Caballeronia sp. TF1N1: one gene and its partners. The main gene of each other region encodes a partner of the protein of the gene in region 2 in a complex. Links are inferred from orthologs where the notes say so. Each region holds a gene or a part of one and is shown on either strand. Other genes may lie near its edges.

What was found.
Region 1: the proteins of dnaN (region 2) and dinB are in contact, whole or in part, in a solved structure (PDB 1OK7), measured with the Escherichia coli proteins. The link is inferred for Caballeronia sp. TF1N1 from one-to-one orthologs.
Region 3: the proteins of dnaN (region 2) and holA are in contact, whole or in part, in a cryo-EM structure (PDB 8GIZ), measured with the Escherichia coli proteins. The link is inferred for Caballeronia sp. TF1N1 from one-to-one orthologs.

What each region holds. Positions count from the first base shown.
Region 1 is NZ_CP084627.1:1,218,007-1,225,568, forward strand. The notes cover bases 2,844-5,819. They hold dinB (DNA polymerase IV), read right to left. Parts: upstream 4,927-5,819; coding sequence 3,760-4,926; downstream 2,844-3,759. Other genes in these bases: LDZ28_RS19620 (TauD/TfdA family dioxygenase), read right to left, coding at 2,844-3,605; LDZ28_RS19630 (ATP-binding protein), read right to left, coding at 5,101-5,819. Also shown: LDZ28_RS19605 (ABC transporter permease), read right to left, coding at 1-777; LDZ28_RS19610 (ABC transporter ATP-binding protein), read right to left, coding at 774-1,598; LDZ28_RS19615 (ABC transporter substrate-binding protein), read right to left, coding at 1,702-2,721; more of LDZ28_RS19620, read right to left, coding at 2,748-2,843; more of LDZ28_RS19630, read right to left, coding at 5,820-6,276; LDZ28_RS19635 (hypothetical protein), read right to left, coding at 6,418-6,783; LDZ28_RS19640 (transcriptional regulator), read left to right, coding at 7,067-7,252; LDZ28_RS19645 (response regulator transcription factor), read right to left, coding at 7,260-7,562. UniProt on the Escherichia coli protein: Poorly processive, error-prone DNA polymerase involved in translesion repair and untargeted mutagenesis. Copies undamaged DNA at stalled replication forks, which arise in vivo from mismatched or misaligned primer ends.
Region 2 is NZ_CP084626.1:146-7,625, forward strand. Bases 221-3,114 are described here. They hold dnaN (DNA polymerase III subunit beta), read left to right. Parts: upstream 221-1,061; coding sequence 1,062-2,168; downstream 2,169-3,114. Other genes in these bases: gyrB (DNA topoisomerase (ATP-hydrolyzing) subunit B), read left to right, coding at 2,283-3,114. In the rest of the region: more of gyrB, read left to right, coding at 3,115-4,754; LDZ28_RS00020 (hypothetical protein), read left to right, coding at 4,990-5,184; ATP-dependent RNA helicase DbpA, read left to right, coding at 5,187-6,569; LDZ28_RS00030 (MFS transporter), read right to left, coding at 6,782-7,480. UniProt on the Escherichia coli protein: Confers DNA tethering and processivity to DNA polymerases and other proteins. Acts as a clamp, forming a ring around DNA (a reaction catalyzed by the clamp-loading complex) which diffuses in an ATP-independent manner freely and bidirectionally along dsDNA.
Region 3 is NZ_CP084626.1:2,414,511-2,421,880, forward strand. What follows is about bases 2,844-5,627. They hold holA (DNA polymerase III subunit delta), read right to left. Parts: upstream 4,894-5,627; coding sequence 3,793-4,893; downstream 2,844-3,792. Other genes in these bases: LDZ28_RS11240 (glutamate-5-semialdehyde dehydrogenase), read right to left, coding at 2,844-3,665; lptE (LPS assembly lipoprotein LptE), read right to left, coding at 4,916-5,467; leuS (leucine--tRNA ligase), read right to left, coding at 5,521-5,627. In the rest of the region: LDZ28_RS11230 (hypothetical protein), read left to right, coding at 95-1,954; LDZ28_RS11235 (CopD family protein), read right to left, coding at 1,968-2,384; more of LDZ28_RS11240, read right to left, coding at 2,394-2,843; more of leuS, read right to left, coding at 5,628-7,370. UniProt on the Escherichia coli protein: Part of the beta sliding clamp loading complex, which hydrolyzes ATP to load the beta clamp onto primed DNA to form the DNA replication pre-initiation complex.

The DNA of each region.
Region 1 (7,562 bases), on a different replicon or contig from region 2:
GCGATCCGTGTAAAGCTCGTTGCGGTTCTGAAAGATGTACCAGCCAAGCCCGCCCTTTCCTGAACTCGCGCCGAAGACAAGCTCCGCTGCAATCAAGGTCCGCCACGCGAATGCCCAGCCCACTCGCAAGCCGGCAAGAATCGACGGCAACGCGGCAGGCACGAGAATCAGCACCACGTGACGCAAGCCCGTCAGCCCGTAATTGCGCCCTGTCATGCGCAAGGTCGAAGGCACCGCCTGAAAACCCGAATAGGTGTTGAGCGCGAGCGGCCACAAGACCGAATGCACCAGCACGAACAACAAGCTGCCCGTGCCAAGGCCGAACCACAACAACGCCAGCGGTAACAGCGCGATGGACGGCAACGGATTGAACATTGCCGTGAGCATCGACAAGATATCCCGGCCAATGCGCGTCGAGACCGCAAGCGACGTCAAGACGAACGCGAGCGCCGCGCCGAGCAAATAACCGCGCAACAGCACCGACATTGAAATGGCAACCTTGTCGATGAGCTCGCCCGAGATGATCCCCTGCACGAACGCAACGGCCGTTGCGCTGAACGTCGGCAGTAAAAGATCGTTATCGACGAAGCGCGCGGCGATTTCCCAAATGCCGATGAGCACCAGCGCAATCAGCGTCTTGCGCAGCCACGACATGTCCGCGATCCGCCGCGCGAGCGGCAGTTTGACTTCGCTTTGATACTGAATGTCCGCGGGCGCGGCAGGCTCTACTTCATATTCCGGGCGTACCGGCGGCGCAGCGAGATGCGGCGTGCTCATTGCGCGGCCTCCTCTTCGAACAGCAAGCGATGAATGCGCGCGACGCTTTGCTGAAACTCCCCGCGACCCAGACTTTCCTGCGTGTATTGATGGCTATTCAGTTCGGCGCGCACGCGTCCCGGATGCGGCGTCAGTAACAAGATGCGATTGCCGACGATCAACGCCTCTTCGATCGAATGCGTGACGAACATGAGTGTGAAGCGCTCATCGCCCCACAGACGCAGCAACTCTTCCTGCATGCGGCGGCGCGTGAGTGCATCGAGTGCGGCGAAGGGCTCGTCCATCAGCAGAATGCGCGGCTGCATGGCAAGCGCGCGTGCAATCGCCACACGTTGCTTCATGCCGCCCGAGAGCGTATGGGGATAGGCATCCGCGAAACGCGCCAAACCTACCTTGTCGAGATAATGGAGCGCGCGTTCGCGTGCCTCGGCGCGACTGAGCTTGCGCGCGACGCGCAGCGGAAACGCGACGTTTTGCAGCACCGTCTTCCACGGCGGCAACTGATCGAATTCCTGGAACACGACGATACGATCCGCGCCCGGCCCCTTCACGCGCTCACCGGCTATTTCGATACTGCCCGACACCGGTTCGATAAAGCCCGCGACGGCCTTCAGCAAGGTGGATTTGCCGCAGCCCGAAGGGCCGAGCAGCACGAAGCGGTCGGCGCCATAGACGTCGAAGCTGACATCGTGCGTGGCCCGCACGAGCCTTTCGGGCGTGCGGTATTCGAGAGAAACGTTTCTGGCCGACAGCAGCTTGTCGCTCGTCCCGGCTTCGGGCTGGGGTTCGCGCGGATAAATGGCTTGGGGATTCGCCGCCATGATCTTATGCCTGAATGCAATCCTCAAGCATAGTCAGGGCGGCACGTTCGCCTAACCAATCTTTGCGAATATGGAAAGCAGTCAGCACGATATCAACTCGATATCAACTGCCGCCGCGCGTCACGGGATCGTCGAAAAAGTAGTCTTGCCACGATTTGGGATCGTTCTTGATCGCGCCCACGCGATGCATGAACTGCGCAAGCGGAAAGGTGTTCTGCGGCTGGACCTTGAACTGCACAGCAGGGTCCTTGATGACCTTGAGGAGCAGATCACGGTCGAGCTTCGCGTTGTTCACGCGCAAATAGATGTCGGCCGCCTTCTCGGGATTGGCGGTGACGAAGCGCGCCGCATCGTTGAGGCCATCGACGAAAGCGCGATACGTCTTCGGGTTCTCATTGCGGAACTTCTCCGTTGCATAGAGCACGGTGGCCGAACTCGGCCCACCCAGCACGTCATACGAGTTGAGCACGATATGCGCTTTCGGATTGCCCGCGAGTTCCTGCTGCTGGAACGGCGGATTGCCAAAGTGCGCGTTGATTTCCGTGCCGCCCGCGATGATGGCCGCCGCCGCGTCCGGATGCGGCACCGCTTGCGTGAGCTTGTCGAGGCGATCGTACTGCTTGTCGCCCCATTGCTTGGCCGACGCGAATTGCAGAATGCGCGACTGCACCGAGACGCCCACGGCCGGCACCGCTATTCGATCTTTATCGCTGAAATCGGCGATGGTCTTCACGCGCGGATCGTTCGATACGAGGTAATACGGCAGATTGCCAAGCGACGCCACGCCCTTCACGTTCTGCTTGCCGTGCGTGCGATCCCAGATCGTGAGCAACGGACCGACGCCTGCCGCCGCGATATCCACGGAGCCGGACAACAACGCGTCGTTGATGCTCGCGCCACCCGAGAGCTTGGCCCAATCGACCTTGATATCGACGCCTTGCTTCTTGCCTTCCTGCTCGATGAATTTCTGATCGCGCGCCACGTTGAGCAGCAGATAAACCACGCCGAATTGCTCGGCCACGCGCAACGTGCCTTCCGCCTGCGCGGTCGCCGAACAGCCCAACGAGACGACGAGCGCGGCGGCGAGCACGCGCAACGAACGCTTCCCGAAACGAGAATGCATGTGAGAAAACCCCGTGAAATAAGCGCTCAGAACGGCGCGTCGCCTTCAATGGTCGTGCGATACAGCTTGCGGCGTTCGTCGTCGGGCGTGCCGGCGGCCAAGTGCATGACCGAGCGGTTGTCCCAGAACACCATGTCGTGATTGCGCCACTCGTGGCGGTAAAGAAACTCCGGCTTCACGCTATGCGCGAAGATTTCGTCGAGGAGCGCGCGGCTCTCGTCTTCCGGCATGTCGATGATGCGCGTGGTGAAGTGCTCGCTCACGAAAAGCGCGCGACGCCCGTTCTCCGGATGCGTCCGCACAATGGGATGCACCACCGGTTTGACCTGCGCGATTTGCTCGGGCGTCAGGTTCGGGCGCCACGGACTGCGTTTCTGCAACTCGGCGTATTTGGCAAGATAGGTATGCTCCGCGCGGCGTCCTTCGACTGCGCGACGCAGATGCTCGGGCAACGTATCCCACGCAAGATGCTGATTCGAAAACAGCGTATCGCCGCCAACTTTCGGCAACTCCTGCGCATGCAGCAGTGAGCCGAGACTCGGCGTTTCCTTGTACGAGAGGTCCGAGTGCCAGAAGTGCCCGGCATCGCCGAGACCGATCGGCTTGCCGTTTTCGAGCACGTTGGAAACGATCAGCACTTCCGGATGCCCGGCGAGCGCGAACTGCTTGAGCACGTGAATTTGCAGCGGCCCGAAGCGCTTGCTGAACGTGACCTGCTGTTCCGGCGTGATGCGCTGGTCGCGAAACACGAGCACGTGATGATCGAGATGCGCGCGATGAATGCGCGCGAAATCGGCTTGCGAGAGCGGCTTGCTCAGATCGAGCCCGATGACCTCGGCGCCGAGCGGCGCGTCGAAGGCGCGAATTTGAATGGATTCGTCGATGGATCGATCGGCGGCTTGGGTCGAACTTTCGAGGGTCGGTGCGAGGGTCGTCACGATGTTCTTGAACGGCGCAAAGACAGCCAATCTACTTCGTCGCGGCCGTGCCGCCAACGAACGATCCGCGATTTGCTTATTCCCTTTGGCGCTTAACGCCTCAGTCGAACGGCAGTTCCACTTGAATCGGTTCGATGAAGCCGCCGTCCTCTCCGCGCACGCTCAACGCGCTCACGCGCACGCCGAGTAACCGCAGCCGTCGATCCAGCGTAATGCGCTTCACGCATTCGGTAGCGGCGCGGCGAATCTCGACGGGGTCGTCGGTGGAAACGGGAATGGTCAGATCACGCGTGAGCGTGCGGAAGTCGTCGAAACGCAGCTTGATGCCGACCGTGCGGCCTACGTAACCTTTGCGCTGTAGGTCGTCGGCGACTTTCTTGCACAGCCCCGTGAACGCCTCGGAGAGCTTCGCGCGGTCGTTCTTCGGATGCAGATCGCGCTCGAACGTGGTCTCACGGCTCATCGACTTCGGCTGCGAACTCACGACCACGGGCCGATCGTCCTGTCCCTGCGCGATACGCGCGAGCCATGCGGCGTAAGTGCCGCCAAAATGCGTCTGCAGAAATCCCAGGTCGGCGGCGGCAATGTCACCCACCGTCGCGATACCGAGCGCCGCCAGCCTTTCGCTCGCCTTGGGCCCGATGCCATTCACCTTGCGCGCCGCGAGCGGCCAGATGCGTGTGGGGAGATCGTCCATCGTCAGGATGGTCAGGCCGTCGGGCTTGTCGAGCTCCGAGCCGATCTTCGCCAGCAGCTTGTTCGGCGCGATGCAGATCGAGCACGTAAGCCCGGTGGCTTCGTGCACCGCGTCCTTCATGCGCCGGCCGATGCTTGCGGAATCGCCCGGCATGTCGGTCACGTCGATATAAATCTCGTCGATGCCGCGATTCTCTATCTGCGACGTGAACGCCGCGACGGCTGTCTTGAAGAGCCGCGAGTAATGGCGATACGACTCGAAATCCGTGGGCAGAAGAATGGCGTCGGGCGCGAGTTGCGCGGCCTTCATCATGCCCATGGCCGAGAACACGCCGAACTTGCGCGCTTCGTAAGTGGAGGTGGTGACGACACCGCGCCCCGCGTAATCACGCAGTTTTCTGAAGCGGCGTGTGCCATCGGCCAGCGTCTCGGGAATGGCATTGCGTCCGCCGCCGACCACCACCGGCTGACCGCGCAGTTCGGGATAGCGCAGCAATTCGACGGAGGCGAAGAACGCATCCATGTCCAGATGCGCGATACGGCGAGTCGTGGGCGTGGCGGGCGTGTCCATTGCCTAGAACGGACGCGTGCCGACAAGGCCGGAAGACGACGACGTGCGAAGGACGTGGCTAAACATGCGCGGGCGCGAAGAACGCGGAAAATGCGCATACTGTACATTCATACAGTGATTCGCGCTAGTCTGCCTTATGTCCCTAGCGGCGCTCGGCGCAAATCCGCAGCCCGGTCAGCCAAGAATGCTTAAATTGCGAATCAGGTAGTCATTGAACATCGGCACGGTGAACGCGATATCACCATGGGACGGACTGTAGATCATGCCTTTGTTAATGATCTGCGCGCGGCGAGGACCGAGACTCTGCGGGGTTTCGCCGAGCGCGTCCGCAACGTCGGACGAACGATAAGGGCCACTGCCTAATTTCGCCATGGCAATGACGTATTCGCGTTCCTTGGGCGTCAGGCGATCGAAGCGAACTTTGAAGAACCCTTCGTCCAGACGCTTGAGCGTTGTCGACTCGGCGCGCCTTGCGTCGCTTACGGTAATCGTGTCGCCGACGGCGAGATTCCAGGACTGATGGCCCCACTCCTGCAGAAAGTAGGGATAGCCTCTCGTCTTGAGGAAAATCTCTTTCAGAGCAGCATCGTCGATAACGGCGCCTTCGTCGTTCACTGGTTGACGGATCGCGGCCTTGGCATCGTCCTCAGGCAGAGCACCGACTTCCGGGTAGTGAAATAGCCGCTCCGCATACGATTTGGCTTGTCCCGACAGGGCCGCGACCTGTGGCAAGCCGGCGCCGAAAAACAGCACGGGCAAGCGCGCCTGGTTGATCTTGTGCAATGACACGATGAGAGCGGCTAAGTCTTTTTCGCTTAGGTACTGGACTTCATCGATCAGGAGCGTCCAGGCTTTACCGGCAGCTTTAGCGGCCTCGCCGATACGCACGAACAGTTCTGGAAGATCATTCTCGAGGTCGCCGCTGTCCGCGACTCCTACTTCGGGATCCACCGCGATTGAGACATCGCCATATTCCAACTTGAATGCGGAGGCAAACGACCTCAACGCTCGCAGCGCGTCGTATGTCTTCGCCTTGGCATTCGCGGCGACTGACAGTTTTCGAAGCACTTGATGCATGCGTGGCAGCAGTTGCTCACCCAACGATTTGTTCTCGGGCGCCTCGATCATGGAAGTGACGTGGCCACGCTGATTAGCGAGCGCTTCGACTGCGTTGAGCAGCACGGTCTTGCCTACGCCGCGTAAGCCCAGAAACATTTGCGAACGGCTGGGCTTACAGAGCACCGCGCGTTCAATGGCGATACGTGCGTCCTCGATGATTGCTTCGCGCCCAGCGAGTGCGGGCGGCTGGCTACCGGCGCCGGGCGCAAATGGGTTCCGAACCGGATCCATGACTATGACTCTATAACAATATATAGCGTAGTATATCTCGACTACCTTATACTTTCCTATATTTCGCTAGATAGAGCACGTGGCGCTAGCGGCCTGCGGTTGGCGGCGCGACCGCCCTCACGACTCGCGTACGTTAATCGTCTACTCCGAAACCCGCTTCTCCGCCAACGCCCGGCGGCAATCCTCCAGAATGGGCCGCACCACGCCCGAATTGAAGTTGAGGTCTTCGCTGTCCAAAATCTCTTCGACCGCTTCGCGCGCCCAGTCGGATTCGAGGATAGCGCAATGTCGCGCGGCAAGATCGCGTGCAATGGCAGAGAGTTTGGCGATAGCAAGCCAGTCGGCTTCGCGTTGATGCCGATCGAGCCACTTGCGCGCGGCTTCGACATGAAATGACGGCGCGGGCCAGTCGCCGTTGAGATAGTACGCACCGAGGCTGCCGCACGTCAGCCAGCAAAGCAGTTCGACGCGGTCGCGGGCACTGAGAGTACGAGGCACTTCGTTCATGGCGGCGTTCACGAGAGACGTTCGACGGAAAGGGCAAACGCGCTGCTGTACATCCATCCTTGTGTGAAACCTGTGTGAAAGAAGATACCACGCGATGGTGCGACGCGGCAGCCCATTCGCGTGCGCTGGCGTACATGTTTCGCAGGCTCAACTCTGTGCTGGCGACTGCATGTGCGAGCCATCATTCAACGCTAATTCGCGCGCCTTATTCTGGTTTCCATCGACGAGCCATACTGTATTCCGAGCGCAGGCCGTCGCCAACCGTCCGCCTAAGGAGCGCATCATGTTCGAACGTCTTTCCAGATTCTTTTCCGCCACCGACGACCATTCGCACGACGACTACTTTGCCTCGTCGGGCGATCACGCCGAACTCGAGCGCCGCATGCGTCAGGTCGAGGAAAGCGACCACGCGTACAGCATGACCTTCTGCGGATCGATCCCCCGTCGCCCCGACGACCCTTACGCGTGACACGCCCTCACTTCGCTTCGTCGCGTCCCGCCTGTCCCAGCATCACGGTCCAGCCGAGGCCGCGTACGTTGCGGATCACCGCTGCGCCGAACTTTTTGCGCACCGAATGGATGATCACGTCGACAGCGTTGCTTTCGACTTCCTTGCCCCAGCCGTAAAGCCGGTCTTCGAGTTGATCGCGCGAAAAGATGGTGCCGGGCCGCTCCATGAGTGCGTGCATCAGCGCGAACTCCTTCGCCGACAGCACGCCGGATGTCTCGCCGCACGTAAGCGTGCGCTGGTCGAGGTTGAGATTGATCGATTCGTCGCC
Region 2 (7,480 bases):
AGTACGTGTCCGACGTGGTGAAGGCGTATCAGCGCAAGGCGTTCGACGACTTCAAGCGTTACTACCATTCGCTCGATCTTTTGTTGATCGACGATATTCAGTTCTTCTCGGGCAAGTCGCGTACGCAGGAAGAGTTCTTCTACGCGTTCGAGGCGCTGGTCGCGAACAAGGCGCAAGTCATCATCACGAGCGACACGTATCCGAAGGAAATCTCCGGTATCGACGACCGTCTGATCTCGCGCTTCGATTCCGGTTTGACGGTCGCCATCGAGCCGCCCGAGCTGGAAATGCGCGTTGCCATTCTGATGAGAAAGGCGCAGTCCGAAGGCGTGAGTCTTTCCGAAGACGTCGCGTTCTTCGTCGCGAAGCATCTGCGCTCGAACGTGCGTGAACTCGAAGGCGCGCTGCGCAAGATCCTCGCTTATTCGAAGTTCCATGGCCGCGACATCACCATCGAGCTGACCAAGGAAGCGCTCAAGGATCTGTTGACGGTGCAGAACCGCCAGATCTCGGTGGAGAACATTCAGAAGACCGTCGCGGATTTCTACAGCATCAAGGTCGCCGACATGTATTCGAAGAAGCGGCCGGCCAACATCGCGCGCCCGCGCCAGATCGCGATGTATCTGGCGAAGGAACTGACGCAGAAGAGTCTGCCCGAGATCGGCGAGCTTTTTGGCGGTCGCGATCACACCACCGTGCTGCACGCCGTGCGCAAGATCGCGGCCGAACGCGGCACGGATGCGCAGCTCAATCACGAACTTCACGTGCTCGAACAAACGCTGAAGGGTTGAGCCGGCGCGAACGCGTCGATTATTGCGCCACCGGACCTGTTTATTGGTAAAAACGCCCCCAATTTTCGGGGGCGGTTCCGTTTTAAGGCACAATATAGGTTTAGCTATCCGTGGCCTGGGCGGCTGGCGTCAAGCATTCGCGAGTGACCGGCGGGGGGCCGGCAACGCGTGTTACGAGGTTGTCCGGCGAGCGCGGCGAACCAACCGCTGGTGACAAAACCAGCGGTGGCAAAACCGGCGGACAGGCCGTCACATCAACGAAGGAACTCTATGCAACTGGTCAAGACCGAACGAGACAATCTTCTAAGGCCGCTGCAAACCGTGAGCGGTATCGTAGAACGCCGCCATACCTTGCCGATCCTCGCCAATCTGCTGATCACCAAGAACGGCGCCGATGTGTCGTTCCTCTCGACGGATCTCGAACTCCAGATCACCACCCGCGCCGATTTCGGCGTTGGCAGCGACCAGATCGCCACCACGGTCGCCGCGCGCAAGTTGCTCGACATTTTGCGCGCCATGCCGCCGGGTGAGGTTGCGCTCGACTTGTCCGACAAGCGCCTGACCGTGCGCTCCGGCAAGAGCCGCTTCGCGCTGCAGACGCTCGCCGCGGACGAGTTTCCTACCGTCAACCAGGCTACAGACTTCGGCGCGAGCCTTTCGGTTCCGCAGAAAACGTTTCGCCAGTTGCTCGGCATGGTGTATTTCGCCATGGCCCAGCAAGACATTCGCTATTACCTGAACGGCATGTTGCTCGTGGTGGATGGCGACCAGTTGATGGCCGTCGCAACGGACGGTCACCGTCTCGCGTTCTCGTCCATGAAGATCGACGGCGGCACGTTCCCGCGTCAGGAAGTCATCATCCCGCGCAAGACCATCCTCGAATTGCAGCGTCTGCTGGAAGACATCGACGACACGCTCAAGATCGACATCGCCGCGACGCAGGTGAAGTTCAGTTTTGGCCAAGTCGAACTCGTGTCGAAGCTCGTCGAAGGCAAGTTCCCCGACTTCCAGCGCGTGATTCCCAAGGCGCACAAGAACACATTCGAAATCGGTCGCGAAGAACTGCAGCGCTCCCTGCAGCGCGCGGCCATTCTCACGTCGGACAAGTTCAAGGGCGTGCGGTGTCTGGTCGAGCCGGGTCAGCTCAAGATCATGTCGACCAACGCCGACCAGGAAGAAGCGCAGGAAGAGCTGGAAATCGCATATCAGGGCGATACCGTCGACATCGGTTTCAACGTCACGTATCTGCTCGACGTGCTTGCGAATCTGAAGGTCGACACGCTGCAAGTGAGCCTTGGCGACGCCAACTCCAGCGCGCTCATCACAATTCCGGAAAACGAGGAATTCAAGTATGTCGTGATGCCAATGCGCATCTGACGCGTTCAGGTACCACGAACACACCAAGGGGCGGCTCGCCCCTTTGGCGTTTTTAAGGTGTTTTGAAAAGTTTCGAGCAGTAACCGAAGCAGCGACGCAGAACCGGAAAATTCCATGACTGAAAACACAAATTCGCAACCCGACAACAGCTACGGCGCATCGTCCATTCAGATCCTCGAAGGTCTGGAGGCCGTGCGCAAGCGCCCGGGAATGTATATCGGCGATACGTCGGATGGCACCGGTTTGCATCACCTCGTTTTCGAAGTGCTGGACAACTCCATCGACGAAGCGCTGGCCGGCTATTGCGACGACATCCACGTGACCATCCACGCGGACAACTCCATTTCGGTGACGGACAACGGCCGTGGCGTGCCCACCGGCCTGAAACGCGACGACAAGCACGACCCGAAGCGCAGCGCCGCCGAGATCGTGATGACCGAACTCCACGCGGGCGGCAAGTTCGACCAAAACAGCTACAAGGTGTCGGGTGGCCTGCACGGCGTGGGCGTGTCGTGCGTGAACGCGCTGTCCGAATGGCTGCGCCTCACCGTGCGCCGCGACGGCAAGAAACACTTCATGGAGTTCGCGCGCGGCGTGGTGCAGAACCGCGAGCTTATCGAAGAGAACGGCGTGCAGTATTCGCCCATGCCGGTAGTCGGCGACACCGAGAATCGCGGCACCGAAGTGCACTTTTTGGCGGACGCGACCATCTTCGGCAATGTCGAATTCCACTACGACATTCTCGCCAAGCGCATGCGCGAGCTTTCGTTCCTGAACAACGGCGTGCGCATTCGCCTGACCGACTTGCGCACCGGCAAGGAAGACGACTTCGCTTTTGCGGGCGGCGTGAAGGGCTTTGTCGAATACATCAACAAGCAGAAGCAGGTGCTGCATCCGAACGTGTTCCATGCAACGGGCGAGCGTGAAAACGTCACCGTCGAAGTGGCCATGCAGTGGAACGACAGCTACAACGAAAGCGTGCTCTGCTTCACCAACAACATTCCGCAGCGCGACGGCGGCACTCACCTGACAGGCTTACGCGCCGCGATGACGCGCGTGATGAACAAGTACATCGCCGACCACGACATCGCGAAGAAAGCGAAGGTCGAGACGAGCGGCGACGACATGCGCGAAGGGTTGTCGTGCGTGCTGTCGGTGAAAGTGCCTGAGCCGAAGTTTAGTTCGCAGACGAAGGACAAGCTGGTGTCGTCGGAAGTGCGCGCGCCGGTCGAGGAAATCGTCGCGAAGGCGCTGGAAGATTATCTGCAAGAGACGCCGATCGACGCGAAGATCATCACGGGCAAGATCGTCGATGCCGCGCGTGCGCGCGATGCCGCTCGCAAGGCGCGCGAGATGACGCGGCGAAAGGGCGTGCTCGACGGCGTCGGCTTGCCGGGCAAGCTTGCGGATTGCCAGGAGAAGGACCCGGCGAAGTCGGAAATTTATATCGTCGAGGGTGATTCGGCGGGCGGCTCGGCCAAGCAAGGGCGTGACCGGAAGTTCCAGGCAATCCTGCCGTTGCGCGGCAAGGTGCTGAACGTTGAGAAGGCGCGCTTCGACAAGCTGATTTCATCCGAGCAGATCGTGACGCTCGTGACGGCGCTGGGTTGCGGCATCGGCAAGGATGATTACAACCTGGACAAGCTGCGCTATCACCGCATCATCATCATGACCGACGCGGACGTGGACGGCGCCCACATCCGCACGCTTTTGCTGACGTTCTTCTATCGGCAGATGCCGGAGATCGTGGAGCGCGGGTACATCTATATCGCGCAGCCGCCGCTTTACAAGATCAAGGCGGGCAAGGACGAGCGGTATATGAAGGACGCGCACGAGCTCAACCAGCATATGCTGAAGCTCGCGCTGCAGGGTTCTGAACTGGTGCCGAGCGAAGGCGCGGACCCGATTTCGGGCGATGCCTTGGGCGAACTCGCGCGTGCGTATTTGCTGGCCCAGGCGGTGATCGATCGCATCAGCCGTATTTACGATGCCGCCTCGCTCGAAGCGGTGATGGATGGCACGGTCATCGATTTGTCGACGCAGGAAGCGGCGGAGGCATCGGCGAAGGCGCTCGAAACGAAGTTGCGTTCGGACCCGTTGAAGCCGGAAGTGACGGTCGAGGCGGCATACGATCAGGTTCGCGAGCTGCGTTCGTTGCATATCAAGCGGCGTCACCATGGCAACGTGAAGGTTTCGGTGTTCGATGAAGATCTTCAATTGACCGCCGACTACAAGCAACTCGTTTCCACTGCCGATACCTTCAAGGGCTTGATTGGCCAAGGCGCGTTGATCAAGCGCGGCGAGCGCTCGATGGCCGTGCTGGACTTCAAGAGCGCGATGAAGTGGCTGATCGCGGATGCGGAACGCAACGTCAGCAAGCAGCGTTACAAGGGCTTGGGCGAGATGAATCCCGGACAGCTTTGGGAAACGACGATGGACCCGGCCGTGCGGCGTTTGCTGCGCGTGCAGATCGAGGACGCGATTGCGGCCGACGGCATTTTCACGACGCTCATGGGCGACGATGTGGAGCCGAGACGCGCGTTTATCGAGAGTAATGCGTTGCGGGCGGGGAATATTGATGTTTGAGGGGTAGGTAGCGCGACGCTATCACTCCGAAACCGTAAGTACCGCGCGCGAGGTCTCACGCGCTGGCACTTACGGTTTTTTTATTGAACGCCAACGCCATACTCCCACCCAAAACGCACGGACCTGGTTCCGCCGCGCCACCCGCAGACCCGCGTACACTTTCGGTTTGAACCGAAAATCACTTCGCCGCATTCCGTCGCGGCTACGTGCATCACGCAACAACGAGAAATCCGACATGTTCACCTGCCGAAACCAGTCCTGCGACGCAACGTGGGACGTCTCAGACGTCGTCATCAAGAATGAAGGTCAGGGCCTGCTGTTCCGCTGCCCGATGTGCGGCGCGCGCAATTACGTGACGCGCCACGACGCACCCGATGGCGCCATCACCTACGAGCAGGTCACCGAAATCCCGCCGCGAGGCGCGCAATAACCATGGCGACCGATACCTCATTCAGCAGCCTGCCGCTCAACGAAGCGATGCAGACGAATCTGCAGCAGCTCGGCTACACATCGATGACGCCGATCCAGGCCGCGAGCCTGCCGCTCGCACTCGCCGGTCACGATCTCATCGCGCAGGCGAAAACGGGCAGCGGCAAGACCGCCGCCTTCACGTTGCCGCTGCTCGCCAAACTCGATGCGCGTCAGTTCGCCGTGCAAGCGCTCGTGCTTTGCCCAACTCGCGAACTCGCCGATCAGGTCACGCAGGAAATCCGCCGCTTGGCTCGCGCAGAAGACAACGTGAAGGTGCTCACGCTATGCGGCGGCACGCCCATGCGTCCGCAGATCGCGAGTCTCGAACACGGCGCGCATATCGTCGTGGGCACGCCGGGACGCATCATGGATCACCTTCAGCGCGAAACGCTTTCGCTGAATGGCATACGCACGCTCGTGCTCGACGAGGCCGACCGCATGCTCGACATGGGCTTTTTCGACGATATCGCTTCAGTCGCGCGTCTGTGTCCGAAAGACCGTCAGACCTTGCTGTTTTCGGCGACGTATCCGGAGGGCATCGCGAAATTGAGCCAGCAGTTCCTGCGCAATCCGCGCGAGATCAAGCTCACCGAACAGCACAGCAACGCGAAGATCAAACAACGCTTCTATCAGGTCGAGGATCACGAGCGTCTGCATGCAGTGGGTTTGCTGCTGGATCACTATCGTCCCGTCAGCACGCTTGCGTTCTGCAACACGAAGCAGCAATGCCGCGACTTGCTCGACGTACTGCGCGCGCAAGGCTTCGAGGCGCTCACGCTGCATGGCGAACTCGAACAGCGCGAACGCGATCAGGTGCTCGTGCAATTCGCCAATCGCAGTTGCTCGGTGCTGGTCGCGACCGATGTCGCCGCGCGCGGGCTGGACATCACGCAACTCGAAGCGGTCATCAATGTCGATGTGACGCCGGACCCTGAGGTGCACGTGCATCGCATCGGGCGCACGGGGCGTGCGGGCGAGGAAGGTTGGGCGCTGTCGCTTGCGAGCATGGACGAGATGGGACGCGTCGGCGCGATCGAAGTGGCGCAGCGCAAGGAAGTGGAATGGTATCCGCTAGCGGAGCTGACATCGGCGGAACCCGGGCATCTGAAGCCGCCCATGGCGACGCTCCAAATCCTCGGCGGCCGCAAGGACAAGATCCGTCCCGGCGACGTGCTCGGCGCGCTGACCGGCGAAGCGGGCTTCAAGGGCGAGGAGATCGGCAAGATCAACGTGATGGACATGGTCACGTACGTGGCCGTTCAACGCGGTATCGCCGATGATGCCGAGCGCAAGCTGGCAGCGGGGAAGTTGAAGGGGCGGAAGGTCAAGGTGCGGCGGATGTGAGTCCGGTGAGTCGCCAACGAGCTAGTTAAGGAAATGTAGCGTGAAGGGTTGTCCTCCAAGCGAGCCCGCCCGACGCGCCCCGCAGCGCCGCACCGCGAATTCACGGAAGCGAGCCGCGCGCGCGAAAGCTTTGCAGATTCAGCGTATCCCGGCCTTCACGCGGGTTTCCAAGCAACTGCAAACGTGCGGTGCAACGGCGCCGTGCTCGACCCTCAAACTTTCCTCTGCGGCTCGACTGAAATCCCATCCGACGACGTCACCTTCGACGTTCTCGCCGTCACCAGCCGCAATCCGCTCGCCACGCTTCCCACGCCCGCGAACGCCGCTCCAAGCGACAACGCGAGCGCCGGACCATGCTTCCCCGCGATGCTGAAGCACAACGCGACGAGCGCCGCGCCGGTGGCCTGTCCGATCAGCCGCGAAGTCGCGATCGTGCCACTTGCGCCACCCGCGCGTTCGCGCGGCGCGCTCGACATGAACGCCTTCAGATTCGGCGACTGAAAGAAGCCGAAGCCCGCGCCACAGATCGCCATGCGGATGCAGATTTCGAGCACATGCGGTTGCGCTGGCAGCATCGCGAGCGACACCATTCCCACGCATAGAATCGCGAGCCCGACGCCGCCCAGCAAACCCGGCGCGTGCCGATCCGACAAGCGTCCGGCGATCGGCGCCATCAACGCGACGAGCGCTGACCACGGCGTCATCAGAAAGCCGGTTTCCACCTGACTGCGACCGAGCACGCTTTCGAAGAAAAACGGCAACGACACGAACGCGAGCCCTTGCGCGGCAAACGAGCAGATCGCGGTCATCGTGGAGAGCGCGAACATCGGGCGGCGGAAGAGATCGACGGGTAGCATCGGCGCGGGATGACCGCGCTCGCGTCGGAGAAGCAGAACGCCCGCAATCAACGT
Region 3 (7,370 bases), 2.4 Mb from region 2 along the record:
ACCGGCCGCGAATGTGACAGTTGGTTCAATCGGCTTACTTTGCCAGTACGATCATTTAGTATGAGCTTCAGCGATTAAGTGATCAGTAGAGCAAATGGAAACCAGCGGCGTATTTTCACTTGAACGTTTCGAGTCCTGTATCAATGGCGAAGACTTCGATGAAGCTCTCGCCCTGTTCGGCAAGTTCTCGGAACGGTTGGCAAGATTTCCGTATATGAATCTGGCCGACCTCATGTCCCACGGCGACGCCCGAGCGTTCGCCAATAGATCCGAGTCGGACGAGCATTTCGCCAGCCGCGTTTGTCATGCTTTAGGAAGCATGCTCGTGAATCCGCGATTCACCTGGACCGACGTTCGTTTGCAATCGTTGCAAGCGCAGCGTTCGCTCATCTGGAGCATCGCGGCTGCCACGTCGCCCGGTCATACCGACCATTTCGTGCGTGAGTTGCTTGCTCGTCGTCAAAGCAACGCCGACGCATCCACTCTTTCTGCCGACACCGCTCGACGCCTGAGCATTCTGTACAGCCCGGAATCACGCATCGACCTCGATATCGCGCAACTTTGGAACGCCGACCGCGCTTCGGCGTTGAGTCTTGCCATCGGTATCGGAGGAGAACAATTCGGCGGCAGCGCGGTTGCGTGTGCACGACGCATCCGCTTGCTCGAATGGCTGACCGGCTCGATCGACAAACTGAATGAGTCGCCGCCGCTCGATCTGACGAGTCTCTGGGCGCTGTATATGCATTGCACTTACACCGAGGGAAACCGACATGCCGTGAAACAAGGCATCAACGGTCTCGTGCGCCTGGGTCTTGCGAATTTCGGGCTGACCGATCTCGATACGACCAAGCCACCACCCGAGCGCGAACGGAACGCACCTCCGCTCATGCTGGTCGTCGCGGAAAGTTTCAACAGCGGGCATTCGATCGTGCGAACGCATTCCGCAACGCTCGCTGCGGCAAGACGTTGCTTCGAAACAGTCGCGTTCTGCGCACCTCGCTCTATCGACGATGCGGGTCGTCGGGTATTCGATCGAACTATCGATCTCCCGGAAGGCGCCAACGTGCTCGACCAAGTCCGCCTCATTCGCGACTTCGCGCAAACGGAGCACCCAAGCGTGCTGTACATGCCGAGCGTGGGCATGTCGGTTCTGACCATTTTCTTGTCAAACATCCGCGTCGCGCCGCTGCAAATTGCGGCGCTCGGGCACCCGGCGACGACGCATTCGGACTGCATCGACTACGCCAGTGTCGAAGATGATTATGTCGGCGACCCGGCTTGCTTCAGCGAAAAACTCATGCGGCTGCCGAAGGACGGACAGCCTTATATCGCATCAAGTTTATTGAGCGCGGTTCCGGCCCGCACGCCGGTTGGCAAGAACCACACTGACATTGCCATCGCCGCGACGCCGATGAAGTTCAATCCGTCCTTCTTCACTGCCTGCAGGGCAATCGTGCAGCGGGCAGGGCCGCATGTGCATCTGCATTTCATTGTGAGCGGCAGCAAGGTGTTCACCTTGATGCACCTGAATCGCGTGCTGAGCGAGTATCTTCCTTTTGGCTCATTCACGATCCACGGTTTCTTGCCCTACGATGAATACGCCGAACAGCTCGCCAACATGGACATGTTCCTGAGCCCCTTTCCCTTCGGCAACACAAACGGAATCGTGGATGCCTTCACCGTCGGCTTGCCCGGTATCTGCAAAACGGGACCGGAAGTGTTCGAGCATATCGACGGCGCGATGTTCGCACGCGCGTCGATGCCGGAATGGATGGTCGCAACGACTGTGGACGACTACGTTGAGGCTGCTGTCCGGTTGGCGAATAACCGGGATGAGAGAGAAGCGCTACGCGCGTGGATGCTTGAAACGAAAGTCGTGCAACGCTTCTTCGAGGGACGGCCGGAAGTATTCGGCGAAATGGCGCTAGCGCTACTTGAACAGCGCGACGCGTGAAAATGGCAAGCAGCTAAAAAGGCTTGACCACGACAAGCAACGTCGCGCCTAAAAGACCCAGCACCGGCAATTCATTGAACATCCGATACCACTTGTCCGACCGCTTATTCTCGCCACGTTGAAACGTGTGCAGCAAGCGCCCGCAATAAGCGTGATAAACGATGATCAGCGCAACGACGGTGAGCTTCGCATGCAGCCAGCCCTGCCCCGCGCCAATGCCTACCACGAGCCACAACCAAAGCCCGCACGCCAGGGCGGGCACCGCGATGAACGTCATGAAGCGAAACAGCTTGCGCGCCATGAGCAGCAAGCGAGCGGTTGCAGCCGCGTCCTTTTCCATCGCGAGATTCACGAAAATGCGCGGCAGATAGAAAAGCCCGGCGAACCACGACGCGACCAGCACGATATGCAGCGATTTGATCCAGAGCATCGCGTAACCTTACTGACGCACTTCGCCGCGCCCGAGCACGACGTATTTTAGTGACGTCAGCCCCTCCAGCCCGACAGGTCCGCGCGCGTGCAGCTTGTCGTTCGAGATGCCGATTTCCGCGCCGAGACCGAATTCGAAGCCATCGGCGAAACGGGTCGATGCGTTGACCATCACGCTCGCCGAATCGACCTCGCGCAAAAAGCGCATGGCGCGGTCGTGGTCTTCGGTGACGATGGCATCCGTATGATGCGAGCCGTAGATGTTGATGTGCTCGATCGCTTCATCGAGGTCCTCGACGACCTTGATCGCCAGAACCGGCGCGAGGTATTCCGTGGTCCAGTCGACCTCGGTGGCATCGACGAGCGAACCCACGTTCGCCGCTTCGAGCACCGCGCGCGCAAGTCCGTCCACACGCAGTTCGACATCCTTTGCCTGAAACGCGCGCGCGAGCGCCGGCAGTGCCTCATGCGCGATGCCTCGCCCGACGAGCAGCGTTTCCATCGTGTTGCAGGTGCCGTAGCGGTGCGTCTTCGCGTTGTCGCAGATCACCGCGGCCTTGGCGAGATCCGCGCGGTCATCGACATAAACGTGGCAGATGCCGTCGAGATGCTTGATCATGGGCACGCGCGCTTCTTCCATGAGCCGCGCGATGAGGCTCTTGCCGCCGCGCGGCACGATCACGTCGACGAACTCCGTCATGGTGATGAGCTTGCCGACCGCCGCGCGATCCGCCGTCTCGACGACCTGCACCGCATCTTGCGGCAAGCCGGCCGTTTCGAGGCCCTTGGCGATGAGCTTTGCAAGCGCCGTGTTGCATTCCAGCGCCTCGGAACCGCCGCGCAAAATGGTGGCGTTGCCCGACTTGAGGCACAGAGCGGCTGCGTCGATCGTCACGTTCGGCCGCGATTCATAAATGATGCCGATCACGCCCAGCGGCACGCGCATCTGCCCGACCTGAATGCCGCTCGGCCGATACTTGAGCCCGCTGATTTCACCGATGGGATCGGCCAGCGCCGCGACCTGTCGCAAGCCTTCGACCATCGTGTCGAGCGCCTTGTCCGACAGCGTCAGACGGTCGATGAACGCCGCGTCGTGACCCTTCTCGCGCGCGCGGGCGAGATCGCGGGCATTCGCCGCTTTGAGTGCTTCGCGTTCCTCGGCAATAGCGAGCGCCACCGCATGCAGCGCCGCGTTCCTGGCCGCCGTCGATGCCCGCGCCATGGCACGCGACGCCTTGCGCGCGCGCCGGCCAAGGTCGGCCATGTAGTGATCGATGTTCATCATGTGTCTCTTTGCGGGCCGCAGGCATCCGCAATGTCTGGATATCGCGCTCCGCCCGAACAACGGCGAGCGCTGAAAAAATCATTCTAAGCGGTTAAGCGTATTGCAACAGCGCCCGCTCAAGCGTCTAGCGACGAACTCGCGCCGGTGGCGCAACGGCGACGGCATGCGCGGCCTTGCTGGAATGCGCGACAGCCATGGCTAGCTCGAACATGCCGGCCCAGGGATCGGGCGGCGGTTCGCTGCCGCGCTTGCCCGCGCTCCCGGACAGCCCCTTCACCTGCCGATCCAGCCGCGCCGCCAGCGAAAGCGCCTTCTCCAGCGCTTCCTCGGTCACGCGCGAAAGCGCCGGGCCGATCAACCGTTCGCGCGGACCCCAGACGCGGTTCTCGCGCATGAGCGTGGCGAGCGGTTTGCCCGATGCCACGCCGCGCTTGATACGCAGCAGCGTACGCACCTCTTCGACCAGCGCCCACAGCACGAGCACGGCGGCTTCGCCTTCGCCCTTCAGACCGTCGAGCATGCGCGCGAGCCGGCCGATATCGCCGGTCAACATGGCCTCGTTGAGCTTGAAGACGTCGTAGCGCGCGACGTTCAGCACGGCATCGTGAATCTGCTCGAAACTCAATACGCCTTGCGGATACAACAGCCCGAGCTTCTGGATTTCCTGATGCGCCGCGAGCAGATTGCCCTCCACGCGTTCGGCGATGAACAGAAGCGCTCGCCGCCCTTCTTCGCCTGGCGCCACACGCTGGCCTTGCAACGAAAGCCGCTGACCGACCCACATGGGCAGTTGCGCGCGTTCCACTGGATCGATTTTCAGCGCGACGCCCGCGCCGATCAGCGCCGTGAACCACGCGGACTTCTGCGTCGCGCCATCGAGACGCGGCAAGGTGACGAGCGCGAGGATGTCGGGGTTATTGGCGGCGGCGAGCGTCTTCAACGCTTCCGCGCCTTCCTTGCCCGGCTTGCCCGTGGGGATGCGCAATTCGATCAGTTGCCGGTCGCCGAAGAGCGACATCGACTGCGTCGCGCCGATCAACCCGCTCCAGTCGAAACCGCGCTCGACGGTAAACACCGTTCGGTCCGTGAAACCCGCCGCGCGCGCCGCGGCTCGGATGCGGTCGCACGCTTCCTGCGCGAGCAGGTGCTCGTCGCCATAAACGACGTACAGACCCTTCGGACCTTTCGCGAGGTGCGCTTCGAGCGCGTCGAGCTTCAACTGCATGATGGTCGATGAGCGCGCGCGATCAAAGCGGCGGCGTCGGCAACGGCGCGCGTGGCGCGATGCCCGGCGTCTGCTCGCTCGGCGCCGGATGCAGCGAACGCACGACGGCAAGCCGGCGCGTCAACTGATCGACGGCGTCGTTACGCATGTCGTTGTAGAGCAGCGTCGCTTCCTGCGATTTCGCGAGCGTGTACTGGTCGCTGTAGGTCATTGCGCGATTCAGCGCGATGACGCTAGGCGGAATCAGCAACGTGCCGTCGGCGCCGAGCAGCGAATACGTCAGCCGGAAATCGAGCTCGTATTCCTGCACCACGCCCTGCGAATTCAGACTCAGCGTGCCCATGCCCGTGCCCTCGGACAGCGACAAAGTAGCGTCCGGCTTCTCGCCTGCCTTGACGATGACCGTATCGCTGCCGCCCTGCACCATGCGTTCGAGCCGCGCGACCATTTGCGGCGTGCCGCCCGAAATGGAGAGCCGCTTGAACGCGTAGTCCTGCTGTCCGCGCAATTGGAAGCCGCACGCGGATACGGCGAGCGCGCCGCCAAGCAGCGCCAGAAACGAACGCCTGCCCATGCCGGTTGCCTCGACTCGTTTTCCGGTCACATCCACTCCCTTGGCGCTCATCATCAGACGACCACGTTGACGAGGCGTCCCGGCACCACGACGACCTTCTTCGGCGCACGCCCTTCGGCAAACTTCTCGAACATCTCGTGCGCGATCGCGGCCTTTTCGATGTCTTCGCGCGATGCGTCTTTCGCGACCGTCAGCGCGCCACGCACCTTGCCGTTGACTTGCAACACGAGTTCGATCTCCGATTGTTCGAGCGCGGCTTCGTCGACCTTCGGCCACGGCGCATCGAGCAGCGGACCGAAGCTATCGGCGTAACCGAGTTCCGACCACAACTGAAACGTGACGTGCGGCACCACCGGATACAGCACGCGCAACAGCACGCTGAAGGTTTCGTTGAGCACGCCGTCGCTCGACTGCTTCGCGCTTTCGAGCGCGTTGAGCATCTTCATCGCGGCCGAAACGACCGTGTTGTACTGCAGGCGGCCGTAGTCGAAGTCGGCTTGCTTGAGCACCGTATAGATTTCGCGGCGCAGCGCGCGATCGGCATCGTTGAGTTTCGATGCATCGAGCTTCGCGTGCTGACGCAGCGCTTCAGCGTTGTCGTGTCCGAAATGCCACACGCGGCGCAGGAACCGGCTCGCGCCTTCCACGCCCGCGCCCGACCATTCGAGCGATTGCTCCGGCGGCGCGGCGAACATAACGAAAAGACGCGCCGTATCCGCACCGTATTGGTCGATGAGCGTCTGCGGGTCCACGCCGTTGTTCTTCGACTTCGACATCTTCTCGACGCCGCCGAGCACGACCGGCTGACCGTCCGCGTTCGAGGTCGCGCCCGTGGGACGGCCCTTGTCGTCGTGCGTGACGGTGACATCCAGCGGGTTGTACCAGGTCTTCTTGCCCGCCGCGTCTTCGCGATAGAACGTCTCGTTGAGCACCATGCCCTGCGTGAGCAGATTCTTCGCGGGCTCGCCGAACTTCACGAGGCCCATGTCGCGCATGACCTTGGTCCAGAAGCGCGAGTACAGCAAGTGCAGAATGGCGTGCTCGATACCGCCGATGTACTGGTCCATCGGCATCCAGTAATCGGTGCGTTCGTCGACCATGGTCTTGGCGTCCGGCGCGCTGTAGCGCGAGAAGTACCAGGAAGAATCGACGAAGGTGTCCATCGTGTCGGTCTCGCGCTTCGCCGCCGCGCCGCATTTCGGGCACGCGCAGTTCAGGAACGCTTCGGACTTCGCGAGCGGATTGCCCGTGCCGTCCGGCACGAGGTCTTCCGGCAGCACGACCGGCAAGTCTTTTTCCGGCACCGGCACGTCGCCGCAACTCGGGCAATGGATGATTGGAATCGGCGTGCCCCAGTAGCGCTGACGCGAAATGCCCCAGTCGCGCAGACGCCAGGTGATCTGCTTGTCGCCGAAGTCTTTCGCTTTCAAGTCGGCGGCGATCGCGTTGATGGCTTCCTCGGTCGTCATGCCGTCGTACTTGCCGCTGTCGACGAGACGCCCGGCGGTTTTGTCGCCATACCATTCCTGCCAGGCATCGGTCGAATAAGTCTTGCCTTCGACGGCGATGACCTGCTTGATCGGCAAGCCGTATTTCTTCGCGAACGCGAAATCGCGCTCGTCGTGCGAGGGCACGCCCATGACCGCGCCTTCGCCGTAGGACATCAGCACGTAGTTGCCGATCCACACTTCGACCTGTTCGCCCGTCAGCGGATGCGTGACGAAGAAACCGGTGGGCATGCCCTTCTTTTCCATGGTGGCGACATCGGCTTCCGCCACGCCGCCGCGCTTGCATTCCTCGATGAACGCCTGCAAGTCCGCGTTGTCGCGCGCAAGGCGCGTGGCGAGCGGATGCTCCGCCGCGATCGCCGCGAAGGTGACGCCCATGATGGTGTCGGCGCGCG